Regions from separate parts of the Planifilum fimeticola genome, predicted to be linked through region 1. Evidence: predicted binding sites of a transcription regulator. Region 1 holds the regulator's gene; each other region holds the start of a gene.
The links. Region 1 encodes Rex, which represses fermentation and respiration genes when NADH is low (regulators of the CRP and FNR family bind a similar motif). Its sites were predicted from a motif close to TTGTGAAATATTTCACAA; they were not measured.
Positions count from the first base shown of each region.

Region 2: CLV97_RS02740 (AtpZ/AtpI family protein) is a predicted target of Rex. The motif match lies at 1,669-1,686, and genes of this name have one in related genera.
Region 3: CLV97_RS02365 (DUF2249 domain-containing protein) is a predicted target of Rex. The motif match lies at 874-891, and genes of this name have one in related genera.
Region 4: CLV97_RS05605 (nitric-oxide reductase large subunit) is a predicted target of Rex. The motif match lies at 2,272-2,289, and genes of this name have one in related genera.

Region 1 covers NZ_PVNE01000022.1:20,854-24,648, reverse strand. Annotated here, with positions in the region: gene CLV97_RS12840 (molybdopterin-binding protein) at 27-1,025, shown strand; gene CLV97_RS12835 (redox-sensing transcriptional repressor Rex) at 1,199-1,882, shown strand; gene tatC (twin-arginine translocase subunit TatC) at 2,002-2,757, shown strand; gene groES (co-chaperone GroES) at 3,006-3,293, shown strand; gene groL (chaperonin GroEL) at 3,345-3,795, shown strand, end outside.
Region 2 covers NZ_PVNE01000003.1:37,534-41,328, reverse strand. Annotated here, with positions in the region: gene CLV97_RS02750 (serine hydroxymethyltransferase) at 1-708, shown strand, start outside; gene upp (uracil phosphoribosyltransferase) at 1,000-1,629, shown strand; gene CLV97_RS02740 (AtpZ/AtpI family protein) at 1,818-2,036, shown strand; gene CLV97_RS02735 (ATP synthase subunit I) at 2,143-2,532, shown strand; gene atpB (F0F1 ATP synthase subunit A) at 2,544-3,293, shown strand; gene atpE (F0F1 ATP synthase subunit C) at 3,336-3,560, shown strand; gene atpF (F0F1 ATP synthase subunit B) at 3,735-3,795, shown strand, end outside.
Region 3 covers NZ_PVNE01000002.1:201,543-205,337, forward strand. Annotated here, with positions in the region: gene CLV97_RS02360 (MFS transporter) at 1-732, opposite strand, end outside; gene CLV97_RS02365 (DUF2249 domain-containing protein) at 958-1,191, shown strand; gene CLV97_RS02370 (hypothetical protein) at 1,205-1,552, shown strand; gene CLV97_RS02375 (DUF2249 domain-containing protein) at 1,566-2,114, shown strand; gene CLV97_RS02380 (hypothetical protein) at 2,128-3,360, shown strand; gene CLV97_RS02385 (metal-sulfur cluster assembly factor) at 3,397-3,702, shown strand.
Region 4 covers NZ_PVNE01000006.1:98,334-102,128, reverse strand. Annotated here, with positions in the region: gene CLV97_RS05625 (YwiC-like family protein) at 1-66, opposite strand, end outside; gene CLV97_RS05620 (Crp/Fnr family transcriptional regulator) at 228-938, shown strand; gene CLV97_RS05615 (hemerythrin domain-containing protein) at 1,008-1,553, opposite strand; gene CLV97_RS18765 (hypothetical protein) at 1,587-1,721, opposite strand; gene lpdD (prenylated flavin chaperone LpdD) at 1,718-2,068, opposite strand; gene CLV97_RS05605 (nitric-oxide reductase large subunit) at 2,354-3,795, shown strand, end outside.

The DNA of each region.
Region 1 (3,795 bases):
ATAGAAACGCGGGGGGAGGAACGGAGATGAAAAGCCGGTTGAAGGAAGTGCCCGTCGGTGAAGCGGTGGGATTGGTGCTGGCGCACGATTTGACGGTGATCGATCCGGGGAAATACAAGGGTCCCCTGTTCCGCAAAGGGCATCGGATCCGCCGGGAGGATATCGAGGAGCTGCTCCGGATCGGCAAGGAGCATGTATACGTGTTGGAACTGGCCGAGGGAGAGCTGCACGAGGACGAGGCGGCGGAACGGATTGCCCGGGCGGCCGCCGGCCCCCATCTCGGCCGGACAGAGCCGAAGGAGGGGAAAGTGAACCTGGTCGCGCAGGTGCGGGGTTTGCTCCGGATCGACGTGGAGGCGGTGACGGCCATCAACCGGGTGGAGCAGGTGGCGCTGTCGACGCTCCGAACCCACACACCGGTGGAAAAGGGGCAGACCGTCGCGGCGACCCGGGTAATCCCCCTGGTTTTTCCGGAAGCGTCCATCCGGGAGGTGGAGGATATCGCCGTCCGCCGGGACCGGCCGGTGGTGGAGGTGGTTCCCTTTCGCCCGCACCGGGTCGGCATCGTCACCACCGGGAGCGAGGTGTATCACGGACGGATCCGGGACCGCTTCGGCCCGGTCGTCCGGGAAAAGGTGGAGAAGTACGGGTCGACGGTGGTGGGGCAGACCTTCGCCACCGACGACAAGGAGATGATCCGGGATCAGATCCGGGCCTTCGTGGATCAGGGGGTGGACATGGTCCTGGTGACCAGCGGGATGTCCGTCGATCCCGATGACCGGACCCCGGGGGCGATCGCTTCCCTGGGAGCGGAGATCATCACCTATGGTACGCCGATTCTGCCCGGCACGATGCTGATGATCGCCTACTACCGGGGGATTCCCGTTTTGGGGCTGCCGGGTTGCGTCCTCCACGATCCCGTCACCTCCTTCGACCATTTCCTTCCCCGCATTCTGGCCGGGGAAAAAATCACCCGGGAAGACGTGGTCACCCAGGGGCACGGCGGATTGCTCCACTCCTGCTGAACCGCCCGGGTCCTCAACTTGTCGGAAACTGGGATTTCATTGTAAGATGAATTTGTGAAGAGAATAACAGATGGAAGGACAATCCGAACGCAACCGATGAAGCGCTAGAGGTTGGCGGACATCTTGAATATAAAATCAAGCGGTCGAAGGGACCGTCGACATGGAGGCATGCGATGGAAGATCAAAAAATCCCTCAAGTCACCGCCAAACGATTGCCGTTGTATTATCGGTATCTGGAGAAATTGCACGCGATCGGAAAAAAGCGCGTTTCCTCCGCCCAGCTCAGCGAAGCCCTGCAGATCGATCCGGCCACCATTCGCCGCGACTTCTCCTATCTGGGCGAGTTGGGCAAGAAAGGTTATGGATATAATGTCAATTACCTGCTTCAGTTCCTGCGCGATTTTCTGCGACAGGACGAAGTGACCAACGTGGTGTTGGTGGGCGTCGGCAACCTGGGAACGGCCCTGCTGCGCTACAACTTTTACCGCAGTCACAATACGAAGATCGTCGCCGGTTTTGACAACGACCCGGCGAAAATCGGCACCGAGGTGGACGGAATTCCGGTCCTGTCCATGGACCGCTTCAAAGAAGTGACGGAATTGCACAACGTGGAAGTGGCCATTTTGACCGTGCCGGCCAGCGTCGCTCAGGCGACGGCCCAGCAGATCGTCGAGGCGGGCATCCGGGGGATTCTCAACTTCACACCGGCGCGGTTGAACGTGCCGCCCAGGGTCCGGATTCACCACATCGACTTGACCACGGAGCTGCAGACGCTGATCTATTTCCTGAAGAAGTTTCCGGATGAGGAAACGGAAGCGGAAACCGCGAAGGAAATGGACGAGGCGCATAAAAGTTAGACGCCCTTCTGCGGAAGGGATCACTTTCCGGCCGGGACCGGATCGTCCGGCCTGTTTTCATGGCGGCACCCGCCCGGCGGGTGCCGCATCTGTGAAATTGTCATGAGGGTGGTTGCGCCATGGAAGACAAGACTCAACCCGTGACCGAACACCTCGGCGAGTTGCGCCGGCGGCTGATTTGGGTGATCGTCGTCTTTGTTCTCGGACTGGTGGTCGGCTTTGTCTTTGCCGCCGATTTCGTCCATTGGCTGAAACAGCAAATGCCGGCGAACGTGACGATGCACGTGTTCTCTCCGGCGGAGCCCCTCCGCGTCTACATGATGTTCGCCTTCGTCATTTCGGCGGTCATCACCCTGCCCGTCGCCTTCTACCAGTTGTGGGCCTTCGTCAAACCGGGCTTGACGAAAACCGAACAGAGAATCACCCTCACGTACATTCCCTTTGCGGTGATCTTGTTTTGCCTGGGTCTCCTTTTTGGTTTCTACGTGATCTTTCCCTACCTCATCCGCTTCATGACGGGGCTGTCGGCCGCACTGGGCACCACGGAAACCTTCGGGATATACCGGTACTTCGGCTTCATGTTCAACATCGTGTTTCCGTTGGGCCTTTTCTTCGAGCTGCCCTTGGTGATCCTGTTTTTGACCCGTCTGCGGATACTCCGGCCGGATCTGCTCCGCAGGGGCCGCCGGGCGGCCTATCTGGGCATGGTGATTCTTGCAGCCGTCATCACGCCCCCGGACCTGGTCTCCAACATTCTGGTATCCATTCCCCTCATTCTCCTGTACGAGATCAGCCTGTTTCTATGCACCTGGCTCTACCGGCGGATCCAAAAGGAAGATGAAGCGAGGGAGAAGACCTGGTTGGAAGAATCGTAAGATGAGGACCTTCTGCTTGGAAACTACGTCGGAAGTTTATCTCCCCCGGATTCGGGAGATAATGCTCTTGCACCTTTCTATCGATGCACTGCGCCGATCGGCGATCCGGAAAAAAATTGACCTCGGGGCTTGCAAATTGGGAGGCACATGCATATTATTATAATTGGTGTTAGCACTCATCGGCGATGAGTGCTAACAAATCGTTATGCAAGACAATTCTACCTCGTGTTGGAAAAGGAGGGTCTCCTGTGTCGATCAAGCCGTTGGGTGACCGTATCGTGCTGGAAGCGATCGAGAAGGAAGAAAAGACCGCGAGCGGAATCGTCCTTCCGGATACGGCGAAGGAAAAGCCGCAGGAAGGTCGCGTGATCGCCGTGGGTTCCGGCCGTTGGGAAAACGGACAAAAAATCGAATTGGAAGTGAAGGTGGGCGATCGCGTCATCTTTTCCAAATATGCAGGCACCGAAGTGAAGGTAGGCGACAAGGAATACCTCATCCTGCGTGAAAGTGACGTGTTGGCGATCGTCGAGCAGTGATGCCTGCAGATCCGTTAACCAATAACCCTACATAAGAAAGGGGAAGAGGAAATGGCGAAGGACATCAAGTTCAGCGAAGAAGCACGTCGTTCGATGCTGCGCGGCGTAGACGCTTTGGCCGATGCCGTGAAAGTGACCTTGGGTCCGAAGGGCCGCAACGTAGTTCTGGAAAAGAAATTCGGTTCTCCCTTGATTACCAATGACGGCGTGACCATTGCCAAGGAAATCGAGCTGGAAGATCCCTTTGAAAACATGGGTGCCCAGCTGGTAAAAGAAGTGGCCACCAAGACCAACGATGTGGCCGGGGACGGAACCACGACCGCTACCGTGTTGGCCCAGGCCATCATCCGCGAAGGTTTGAAAAACGTGGCCGCCGGCGCCAACCCGATGGTGCTGCGCAAGGGAATTGAAAAGGCGGTGAACGCGGCCGTCGATGAAATCAAGAAAATCGCCAAGCCGATCGAGGGCAAAGACTCTATCGCTCAGGTGGCGGCCATCTCCG
Region 2 (3,795 bases), on a different contig from region 1:
TTGAAGGAGATCGCCGACGAGGCGGGTTGCCTGCTGATGGTGGATATGGCCCACATCGCCGGGCTGGTGGCCACCGGGCATCATCCCAACCCGGTGCCCTATGCGGACTTCGTGACCACCACCACCCACAAGACCCTGCGCGGGCCCCGGGGCGGCATGATCCTGTGCAAGGAGGAGTACGCCAAGAAGATCGACAAGGCGATCTTCCCCGGCATTCAGGGAGGACCCCTGATGCACGTCATCGCGGCCAAGGCGGTGGCGCTGGCGGAGGCCCTGACGGAGGACTTCAAGGAGTATTCGCGCCGCGTGGTGGAAAATGCCGCCCGCCTGGCCGAAGCCCTGTCGGAAAGAGGGTTTAACCTGATTTCCGGCGGGACGGACAATCATCTGATTCTCATCGATGTCCGCAACCTGAATCTGACCGGCAAGAAGGCGGAGCACCTCTTGGACGAGGTGGGGATCACCGTCAACAAAAACGCCATCCCCTTCGATCCGGAAAGCCCCTTCATCACAAGCGGCATCCGGATCGGCACCCCGGCGGTCACCACCCGGGGCATGGATCCCGAAGCGATGGAGGAGATCGCCGACATCATGGCCCTCACGCTGAAGAATCCGGAGGGTGAGGGTGTGCGGGAGGAAGCCCGGCGCCGCGTTGCCGCGCTGACCGAACGGTATCCGCTGTATGCGGACATGACCCTGGAAGCGTAAGAAATTCTGAAAAAGAAAAAGTGAAGGGGAGCCGCCCGACTCCTTGCAGCGGCTCCCCTTCCTGCGGTAAGGGATCCCGATTCCGCCTTTGGAGGAGAAGCACGCCCTGCCGGCCGATGCGGCGGGGTTTTCTTTTCGGCCCCGCGGAGGCATGCTCCCCCGACCCGTCTCATATGTTAGAAGCAGATGTGGCGGATCCGGCTGATTTCCCTTTTCTGGAATCGCAATCGCATGGACATCCGGACTCAGGAACAGTACAATGTTCTTCGGAACAGGAAGGGAGGATACGCCATGGGGAACGTGTACGTCTTTGACCATCCCCTGATCCAGCACAAATTGACCCATATCCGCGACAAGCGGACCGGCACCAAGGAGTTCCGGGAATTGGTGGAGGAAGTCTCCGCCCTGATGGCTTACGAGATCACCCGGGACATGCCCCTCCGGGAAGTGACGGTGGAGACCCCGGTCGCTCCCGCCCGGTGCAAGGTGCTGGCGGGGAAGAAGCTGGGATTGGTGCCCATCCTGCGGGCGGGACTGGGGATGGTGGACGGCATTCTTCGGTTGATCCCGGCGGCCAAGGTGGGTCACATCGGCTTGTACCGGGATCCGGAGACGCTGGAGCCCGTCAAGTACTACGCCAAAATGCCCTCGGACATCGAGGAGAGGGATCTGATCGTCATCGACCCGATGCTGGCCACGGGCGGGTCCGCTGCGGCCGCCATCCAGATGATCAAGGAGATGGGAGGCCGGAGCATCAAGCTGATGTGTCTCATCGCCGCCCCAGAGGGGATCAAAAGGGTTCACGGGGAGCACGACGATGTGGATATCTACGCCGCCGCCGTGGATGAGAGGCTCAATGAAAAGAGCTACATCGTGCCGGGTCTGGGGGACGCCGGCGACCGGCTGTTCGGAACCCGGTGAGTCTTTGATCAATTTGTGACAAAGTGTTCATAATAACTGAAGTGAAAAAGTTGACAACCCCCGGAGGCTTCGGTAGTATTAGTCGGAGAGACGATGGGTACGACAGGGTATCGATCCGGAGCTTTTCGACCGGTCCGATTTGCCCCGTCGGATGATCTCACTCCACCCGGCTTAAGGGGACGGTATTTGTGAAGAAAAATACAGACAGCCCCTGGCGCATGATCGGTTTGGTCGGGACGCTCGGCCTGGAAGTGGTCACATTCATCGTGGCGGGAGTGTGGATCGGCCGCGGCTTGGACGCCAAGTGGGGGACGGATCCTCTCTTCCTGGCGGCAGGGATTCTGGCCGGACTGATGATGGGGCTGATCAGCGCCGCGTTTACCCTGCGCACCTTTTTGAAGGGTTGAACGCGAGGTCAGTAGGCGACCGCCGGTTTCCCAAGCCGGAGTGCGGATCGAGCTGAGAAGCGGTATCCCGGCCGGCCGATCCCAGTCTGTCAAAGGGTGGCTTCGTATGGAGGCCTTGCGCATCAGACAACGTCGGGTGACGATCCTGACGTTTGTTGTCCTCGCCCTATTCTTTCTTTTATGGTTGACCACACCGATGAAGGCGGTTTTTGCCGGGCTGCTTCTCGGGGGATTGGCCAGCCTGTACAATGTTCTCCATCTGGCACGCAGGATCCGCCTTGTGAGGGAATCGATCCGAACCGGTTCCGGTCGGGTGGGTACGGGCCTCGGAAACCGTCTGATCATGGCCGCCGCCGCGGTCATCATTGCCGCGAAATACCCGGATTTCTTCAACTTGGCGGCGGTCGGTCTCGGCTTGGGCCTTTCCTACGTGCAGGTTGTCATCGTCGAGGTGTGGATTCTGACACAGTCCTCATCCTCCCAGGGAAAGGGGTGAAATGCGCTCCAATGGAAATCACGCCAAAGGTGCAGTTTTTGGGGTTGACCTTCGACGTGACGGTCATGATTGGAACCCTCGTCGCGTCTCTCCTCGTGCTCCTGATCACCATCCCCGCAGCCCGTCGGCTAGCCCTCCGACCTTCCGGAATGCAGACCGTGATGGAAATGGTCATCGATTTTCTCCGCGGTGTGCTGCAGCTGAGCTTTGACAAAAAATCCGCCGACAAATACATCGGCTTTGTCGTGACGCTGTTCCTCTTCATCTTCTTTGCCAATCAGCTCGGCGTCATGATGATGGTCCCCTCCGAGGCTCACCATCCCATACCGGAATGGGGGCTTTCCGGGGAAGCCTTTGAAAACGCCGAAGGAGAGGTGGTCTGGTTCCGCTCTCCGACCGCGGACATGAACGTCACCTTCGCCATGGCCTTTGCCATCGCGCTGTTTGCCCACTTCATGGGAATCCGCAAGCATCCGAGGCAATATCTCGCTCACTACTTCCAACCGTTCAAGGGGTTTGTGTTTCTCCATATCATCGACGAACTGGCCAAACCGACCACCCACGCGATGCGTCTTTGGGCAAACATCTTCGCCGGTGAGGTGTTGATCGTCATCATGTTGAAAGCCTCACCGCTGCTCACCGGAGCTCCGCTTTTGGTCTGGCTCGGTTACTCCATTTTCGTCGGAACGGTGCAGGCATACATTTTCACCGTCTTGGCAACCGTTTACATTTCCCAAAAGGTGAACATCGACCATCATTGATGGATCATGCAACAATCGAGATGAATGAAGGAGGAATAACACATGGATATGGGTTTGCTCGCTGGAGGTATCATGATTGCTTTTGCGGCGGTCGCTGCCGGATTGGGGAACGCGATGCTGTTCAGCAAGTACATTGAAGGGATCACCCGCCAGCCGGAAGCCCAAGGGAAGCTGCTCGGTCAATCCTTCATCGCGCTGGGGATCGTCGAAGCGCTGCCGATTATTTCCGTGGCTTTCGGCATCATGGTCCTGCTGGGCGTTTTCTAAGGGGGTCGCGTGACAGCACCGCTGCCCGGAAGGGGAAGAGGATATTGCCTCTGTTGCCGGCGGCGCAGCGTGAGAGCTTTTCAGGAAGACGGATCATGCGGCGGGGTCGGCGGTTTTCCCCGCCTTCCTTGCTGTTGATGCGGCGGTGACGGATTTTGAAGGGAGGGACTCGGGTTGCTGGAATTCCACCTGGGGACGATTCTTTTCCAACTGGTGACCTTTTTGATCCTGATGC
Region 3 (3,795 bases), on a different contig from region 1:
CAACCCCTTTTGACTTGAAGACAGGCCGAAGGATCCGGACAGCAGATGGGGAAGGAAGACGAGATAATTGTACAGGGCGTAATACTGGATAAAACCGAGCAGCGCGATGGCCAATCCGGTCCGTTGGGTCACCACCTTGAACATGTCCGCCGGATGAAATTTTTTGGTTTCGCTTTCCGGTTTGGTTTCCGGCAACAGGAAGATATTGGCGGCGCCGATCAGCAGTCCGGTGACCGTCAGGACCCAGAAAACCCCGTAAAAGCCGGTCCATCCGCCGACGATGCCCCCGATGACGGGACCGGCCACCGGCCCCAAGGTGACGAGCATTTGAAAGGTGCCCATCGCCCGTCCCAGCCGTTTTCCCTGGAAAAGGTCGCCGATGACAGTGGTGGCGATCACCGAACCGGCGGCGATCCCCACAGCCTGCAAGGCGCGGAAGAAAATGAGCCACCAGATGGTGGGAGACATGGCGGCGCCGACGGAAGCCCCCGTATAGATCAAAATGCCCGTGAGAAGCACTTTCCGTCTTCCCAAAAAATCCGCCAGGGGACCGTAGACGGGCTGCATGAGGGCGAGCCCGAGGGTGAAGATCGAGATGGTGAGGTTGACGACAAAGGCCGACGTGTGGAAGTGCCTTTGGATTTCGGGCAGCATCGGCGTATAGATGGATTGGGTGAAAGGGCCGAGAAAGGCGGCGAAGGATACCAGATAGACCAACAGGCTTCGGTTCATGGGCTCCCTCTTTTCGAGAACATTGCTCGGACGTTCTTTTCGTTACTCTAATATTTTTGTATACGAATCGTCAAGAGCTTTTCCCGTTCCGCGAACCGGAGAAATCCCGCGCATTCAGGACTTTCGAAGATATTTCGGCGGGTGTGACAGAGGTCACAATAAGGTTCCTTAAACAATTTTATCATTTAAGATGTCCGGTAATTTGATGCTTGGGAGGAGATGGCCATGAAGGAATTTGCAGCGACGATCAAGGTGACGGAATATCCGCCGCACCTGAAGCACAGGGTGATCTTTGAAACCTTTGATCAATTGAAGCCCGGAGAAGCCTTGCTTCTGATCAACGATCACAATCCGATCCCCCTGCGATACCAGTTTGAGTCGATGTATCCCGACGGATTCACCTGGGAGTACCTTGAAGAGGGACCCGAGGTATTCCAAGTGAAAATTGGGAAGAAATAAGGAGAGCCGTGCCATGGCGAAAATCACCGTTGTTGACGAAAAAACGATCAAAATCGCGGTGGAATTGGAAGATGCGATCACCATGATCCGTGAGGCGGAGAAGGATGTGGAGCGCTATGCCAAGGACATTGTGACGATCTACGAGAAGATGCCGGAGTTTCAATTTGTCCATTTCTGCTTTTATGCCTACGACAGCGCCGCCCTGTTTGAACACATGTTGGGAGCCGATCCGAAGCAGTACCTCTCCTTTTCCCTCGATGCGCCCGATGCCTTCTTCTACGCCCTTTACGGCGGGATGGCGGCTCTGTACGAACGGGCGAAGGCGGCGCTTCCTCCCGTCGTCACGGATCGGTCGCAGTGAGGAGATGATCAAGATGGGAGAACGCACGGTGGAGTTGGATGTCCGACCTTACCTGCGTAAAAAACTGGAACCCTTCAAGCTGATCATGGACACGGTGAAATCCCTCGGTCCGGAAGACACCTTCGTTCTGCACGCCACCTTTAAGCCCACACCGCTGCTGGGCGTCATGAAGGCCAAGGGTTTTGCCTACAAAACGGAGAAGCTGGCAAAGGATCATTGGGTGGTGACCTTCGTATCCAAGGAACGAAAAAAGGAATTGGGGGAGATGGGGGCGGCCGAAGAGAGGCTTCCCTCTTTGCAGAAATCGAAGGCGGACCCATCCCGGGACGGGACTGCGGATTCACCCCAGACCATTGAACTGGACAACCGCGGGCTTGAACCCCCACAACCGATGATGCGCACCTTGAATGCCCTGGAAAAGTGCCGGAAGGGGGACCGGGTTGTGATTCACAACGACCGGGTTCCCGTGTTCCTGTTGGAGGAGCTGGACTCGCTGGGATATCCCTACGAGATCGAGGAACAACCGGACGGTTCGGCTCGGGTGACGATCCAAAAAATGTAAAGGATGGCTTGTGATGTTTCGCCTCCCTTTTCTGTTTATCGCAACGGGACTTGCCCTGTTCGGACTGTTCAACCTCGCGACCCTCCTGCAGGCGTCCGGATGGATCCTCCAACCGCCGCGGAGCCCCTCCGGTTGGCTTTTTGCCCATTGGCTGATCCTCGGCTGGGCGACGATGATCGCCATGGGGGCGGTGTATCAGCTCATCAGCGTGGTGCTTCAGAGGGACGTGTTCAGCCGCCGGCTGGGGTATGTCCAGTTCGGCGTCTACTTTGCCGGGGTCCTCGGCCTGCTGACTGGATTCGGCTTTTTCCGGGTGCAGTGGATCGCCCTGTTCGCCGTGCTGGCCTTGCTGGGCATCCTGCTGTTTGTCCTGAATATCGGACTGACGATCCTGCAGGCCGCCCGGTGGAATCCGATCACCCTCAGCTCGGCTACGGCGCTTCTTTACCTCCTGCTTACGGGGCTGGCCGGATTTTTGATGGGAATCAATTTCGCGTTCGGACTGTGGCCTGAATGGCATGACCCGCTCTTTTTCAGCCATATCTGGATGGGGACGGTCGGGTGGTTTGGTCTGTTGATCACCGGCTTCAGCTACAAAATGCTGCCGATGTTTTATCTGGCGCACGGCATCTCCGACCGTTTGCCCCGCATCATCGCATGGCTGTGGAACGCTGCGGTTCTGGCGGGAGTCGTTCTTTTTCTGGCGGGATTTCCCGCCTTTGGCTTCGGCCTTTCCCTCGGCCTGCTGACCCTGGCGGTGTACGCTTACAACTTTTATATAACGAAGGTGCGCAAGGCGCGACACAAAAAGAATCCCGGTGGCGGCATCCGGGCATCCGTCTACAGCGCGCGGGCGCTGGCTGTCATCTGTTCGGCGGCGCTGGCGCTCATGCTGATTGCCCCCGATCTGGCGAAGGATGAGCGGTTCATTGTCATCTTCGCCTGGGCTTACCTGTGGGGTTGGGTTGCCATGACGATTCTCGGGTATTTGTCGAAAATCGTTCCCTTTCTCTGGTGGACCCACAAATACGGTCCCCGTGCCGGGAAGGAGAAGACCCCCACGATGGGCGATCTGCTGGATGACCGACAGGCGGCCTTTGTGTTGGCAGGCGTGGGATTGTGCCTTTTGGCCGTGATGGTCGGTCTGGGGATGGAGATGGCGGTTTGGACGCGGTGGAGTCTCGGTGCCCTTTCGCTCTTCTCGCTGTATTATGCATTTCTGATCGCGAGGGTGTTTGCCCGCTAGCCGGGAACCGTTGGACAGAGGAGGTGGCCAAAGGTGATTCATCTGAAGCCGGAAGAGATTCGCGAGCTGCTGCGGGAGGTTTACGATCCCGAGCTCGGAGTCAACATCGTCGACCTCGGGCTCGTGTACGAAATTCGGAATGACGACGGAGACGTCTATATCCGCATGACGCTGACCACGCCGGGATGCCCGCTGCACGATACCATTACCCGTGCAGTCGAACGGCTGCTTGAGGGACAGCCGGGGATTCGCTCCGTCAAAGTGGACATCGTCTGGAATCCTCCCTGGTCGCCCGACAAGATGTCGGAAGAGGCGAAAAGGCAACTGGGCTTCTTTGGCTGATCCGACGAAAAAAGCCGCCCCTCGGCCGGGGGCGGCTTGGTATTGTCATCGGGGAGTTTGAACCGCTTGGGGCTCATCGCTTTCGGGCGTCCG
Region 4 (3,795 bases), on a different contig from region 1:
GCCAAGGAGAAAGGGGACGGATACCATGGCCCATCCGCCATGTTCCCTCGGAAGGATCGGTTTCATCGCAGACTCCTCCAGTCTTCAAAATGAGCATCCCGCCGTGCCTCGGGGTTTGTTCTGTTCTCATCGTAACCCAGGACTCACCCCTTCATCGTGACAAATATCACAGTTTCGCAAAACCTTCACCATTCCGCTTCCTGCGCAAACGGAGAGGAGGATTCCCCATGACTTCCGCGGTGTCCGCCCATCGGTTTGTCGACTATTTCCAACCGGAGCAGCTGAAGCGGTTGAGCTCACTGATGACCTCCAAAAGGGTGAACAGCGGCATCAACTTGTTCCAGGACAAAGAACAAGCCGATTATCTCTACTTCATCCATGAGGGGATCGTCAAGATCTTCAACAACACCGAAAGCGGGGAGGAAATCGCGCTCTCCCTCAAGTACGCCGGAGACCTGGTCGGTGATCCCTGCACGCTCCCGTCCCCCTTCCAGTGGAGCAACGCCGTCACCTTGACGGATGCGTTCCTCGGCGTCATCCACAAGGAGGAATTGGAGGCCCTGCTGCTCCGCCACCCCGACCTGGCCATCCGGTTCATCCAGTGGCTCACCGTCAACCAGCGGATTTTGGAGACCAAAATGCGCGATCTCCTGGTATACGGCAAAACCGGGGCGCTCGCCTCCACCCTGATCCGCCTCTGCAACACCTGCGGCAAAAGGACGGAGGAGGGCATCCTGATCCCCATGCGGCTGACCAACCAGGATCTGGCCAACTTCATCGGCGCCACCCGGGAAAGCGTCAACCGCATGCTGAGCCGGATGAAAAGGGAACACATCCTCAGCATGCGGTCCGGCAGGCTGATCATCCACGATCTGAACCGCCTCCGAAAGCTGTGCCACTGTGACGGCCGCTGCCCCGGAAACGTATGTATCATCTGAATTTCCGAGATTCCCCGTCAAAAAATTGAAGCGGCGCATCCTCGACGGCATGCGCCGCTTTCCTTGCAGTCAAATCGCCTGAACCCTCTCCAGAAGCTCTTCCTTTTCCGCATCGGACAGGATGCGCTCCGCCATCGGAAAGAGCACGTTCTCCTCCTTCATAAAATGGTCCGTCAAGATCTGCACGGCCGTCTCCACCTCACCGGCGATCCTCCGGGCGGCATCCGCCCCGGCGGACTCGTCGAACTTCTCCACTTCGGAGAGGAACTCGGACAGGCGCGCCTTGGCTTGCTCGTGTTCGTATTCCATCACGGCGATGGGCCCCGTCTCCCGTCCGATATATTTGGCCATCATCGGAAACAGGACATCTTCCTCCCGCTTCGAGTGGAGATCCAACTCGGCCGTGAAGGAACGAACCTGTTCCTCCAGGGAGCGCAGGGCTTCCTTCCATCCCCCGCTTCCGGCATCGCCAGCGAACCCTCGGGCCGAATCCGCCAACTCCTCCATCTGCTTCAAAAGCGGCGGGTGTTCTCTTTTCAACCGTTCCAAGCCTGCGCAGAGGGGACCGGAGGCTTCAGCGAAACCCATCATCCCACAGCCGGGTCCGATATCCATCACCCTTCCCTCCTTGTCTCGTTTGCCTTTATTTTAGGAAGGAGGCGCCACGAAAAACGTGACGAACATCACACCGGCGCGAATCCCGATGAAAACAGGAAGGCAGGCGAAACGAAAGCGACGGCTCCCGTCTCCCTTCCCGGAAGATATCTCCTGCTCTCCCGTCATGAACGCCCCTCCGCCCCTCCACATGCTCTGCGCCTCAGCTCTTCTTCCATCAACCGGCGCACCGTCCTGACGATCTCGTCGATTTCCTCCCGCGTCGCCTCGTCCTGGTGAATCCCCATGGCAACGGTGACGGTGCATTTCAGGGATAAAGCCGCCATGCGGGCCGTCTCCGCCGCCAAATCCCCCTCCCGATGCCCCGGAAGGACGTGCGTTTCCACCTTGACCCGGTCCCCCTCCCGATAAGCCGTGGCCACCGCCCCGATGTGCTCCCGACCGCCGGTGATCAACACGGCGAGATCGGTTCCCACCGGAACGGTGCGCAGGCGAATGCGGATCGGACGAGTCACCAAGCACCAACACCTCCCGACCATCCCGACCTTTACTCCACAGACAATCGCAACTCCGGCGTCGGTTCCCCCTTCATCCTGAAGAAGGCGCAGCCGGGGTCCTCTGCCATTGTAAGCGTACCTGCGAGCCCGACTGTGAATTGTGTCAAATCCGGGGCGTCATCCTTGAACAACAAGTGTCAAATCGGTTAACACGTTAAAACTTGTGACGGGAGTCACAAGTATCCCTTCCGTCTCATCCTATACTGGAATCGCCCTAAAACCAAAGGATGGGAGGAAGACGGGATGAAATCGAAGCTTCGAACATCCCCTCAGAAAACCTCGACGGTTAAGGGGAACCTGTTGAAGCAGATTCTGATCGTCACGCTCATCGTCAGCTTCACCGTCCTCCTCGTCGGGGGATATTGGGTTTATGAATCGATGGCCCCCCGCCCTGCGAAGGTGATCAGCCCCTCGGGAGACGTGATCACCACCGCCGAGCAGATCAAGGGCGGTCAGGCCGTTTACCAGAAATACGGGTTGATGGACTACGGATCGGTGCTCGGTCACGGTTCCTATCTGGGTCCGGACTACACCACGGAGGCGCTTCACATCGTCGTCACGGAGATGCAGGATTACCATGCCAAACAGGATTTTGGAAAGCCCTTCGCCCGGTTGAACGAATCGGAAAAATCCCTCATTAGAGAAAAGGTGAAAGAAGAAATCAAGGTCAACCGGTACGATCCCGATGCCGACATCCTCACTCTCACCGACGCCCAGGTACACGCCCTTCAGAAGGTGCGAAAGCACTACCGAACCGTCTTCACGGAGGGGGATGGACGCGGGATTCTGCCGGGCCTGATCCGGGAAGAGCACATGCCGGATACCGGCCGCGCCTGGGTGGCGGAGGGGGATCAGCTGACGCAAATCGCCGACTTTTTCTTCTGGACCGCATGGCTTTCCAGCGTCAACCGCCCGGGCGAAACCCATACTTTTACGAACAATTGGCCCTATGACGAAGATGCGGGCAACGCGATGACCTTCGCATCCATCTGGTGGAGCGCAGCCAGCACGGCCCTCCTGATCGGTTTCACTGCGCTCATCCTCTACTTCTACCATCGCTACAAGCTGGATATGCAAGAGGCCTACTCCGAAGGCCGATTCCCACGCTACAACCTGGAAGCCCTGCCGATCACCCCGAGCCAGCGCAAAACCGGCAAATATCTCGCCGTCGTGGCGGTTTTGTTCCTCGTCCAGGTGATGTTCGGGGCGCTGCTCGCCCACTATTACATTGAACCGGATTCCTTCTTCGGCCTGGATTGGATCGCCGACATCCTCCCCTTCAACATCGCCAAGGGATACCACCTGCAGCTGGCCATCTTTTGGATCGCGACAGCCTGGTTGGGCATGGGAATTTACATCTCTCCGCTCGTCGGAGGACGCGAGCCGAAACGGCAGGGTCTCCTGACGGACCTCCTGTTTTGGGCCCTCGTGATCCTGGTCGCCGGCAGCATGATCGGCGAATGGCTGGGTGTGAAGGGATACCTGGGCAACCTGTGGTTCCTGTTTGGCCATCAGGGATGGGAGTATCTAGAGCTCGGACGCCTGTGGCAAGTGATTCTGGCCATCGGCATGTTCATCTGGCTGTTCATCGTCTACCGCGGATTGCGCCGCACGTTGAAAGAGGAAACGGACAAGGGCGGCCTGGTGCACCTGTTGTTCTACTCGGCCGTCGCCGTGCCGGTCTT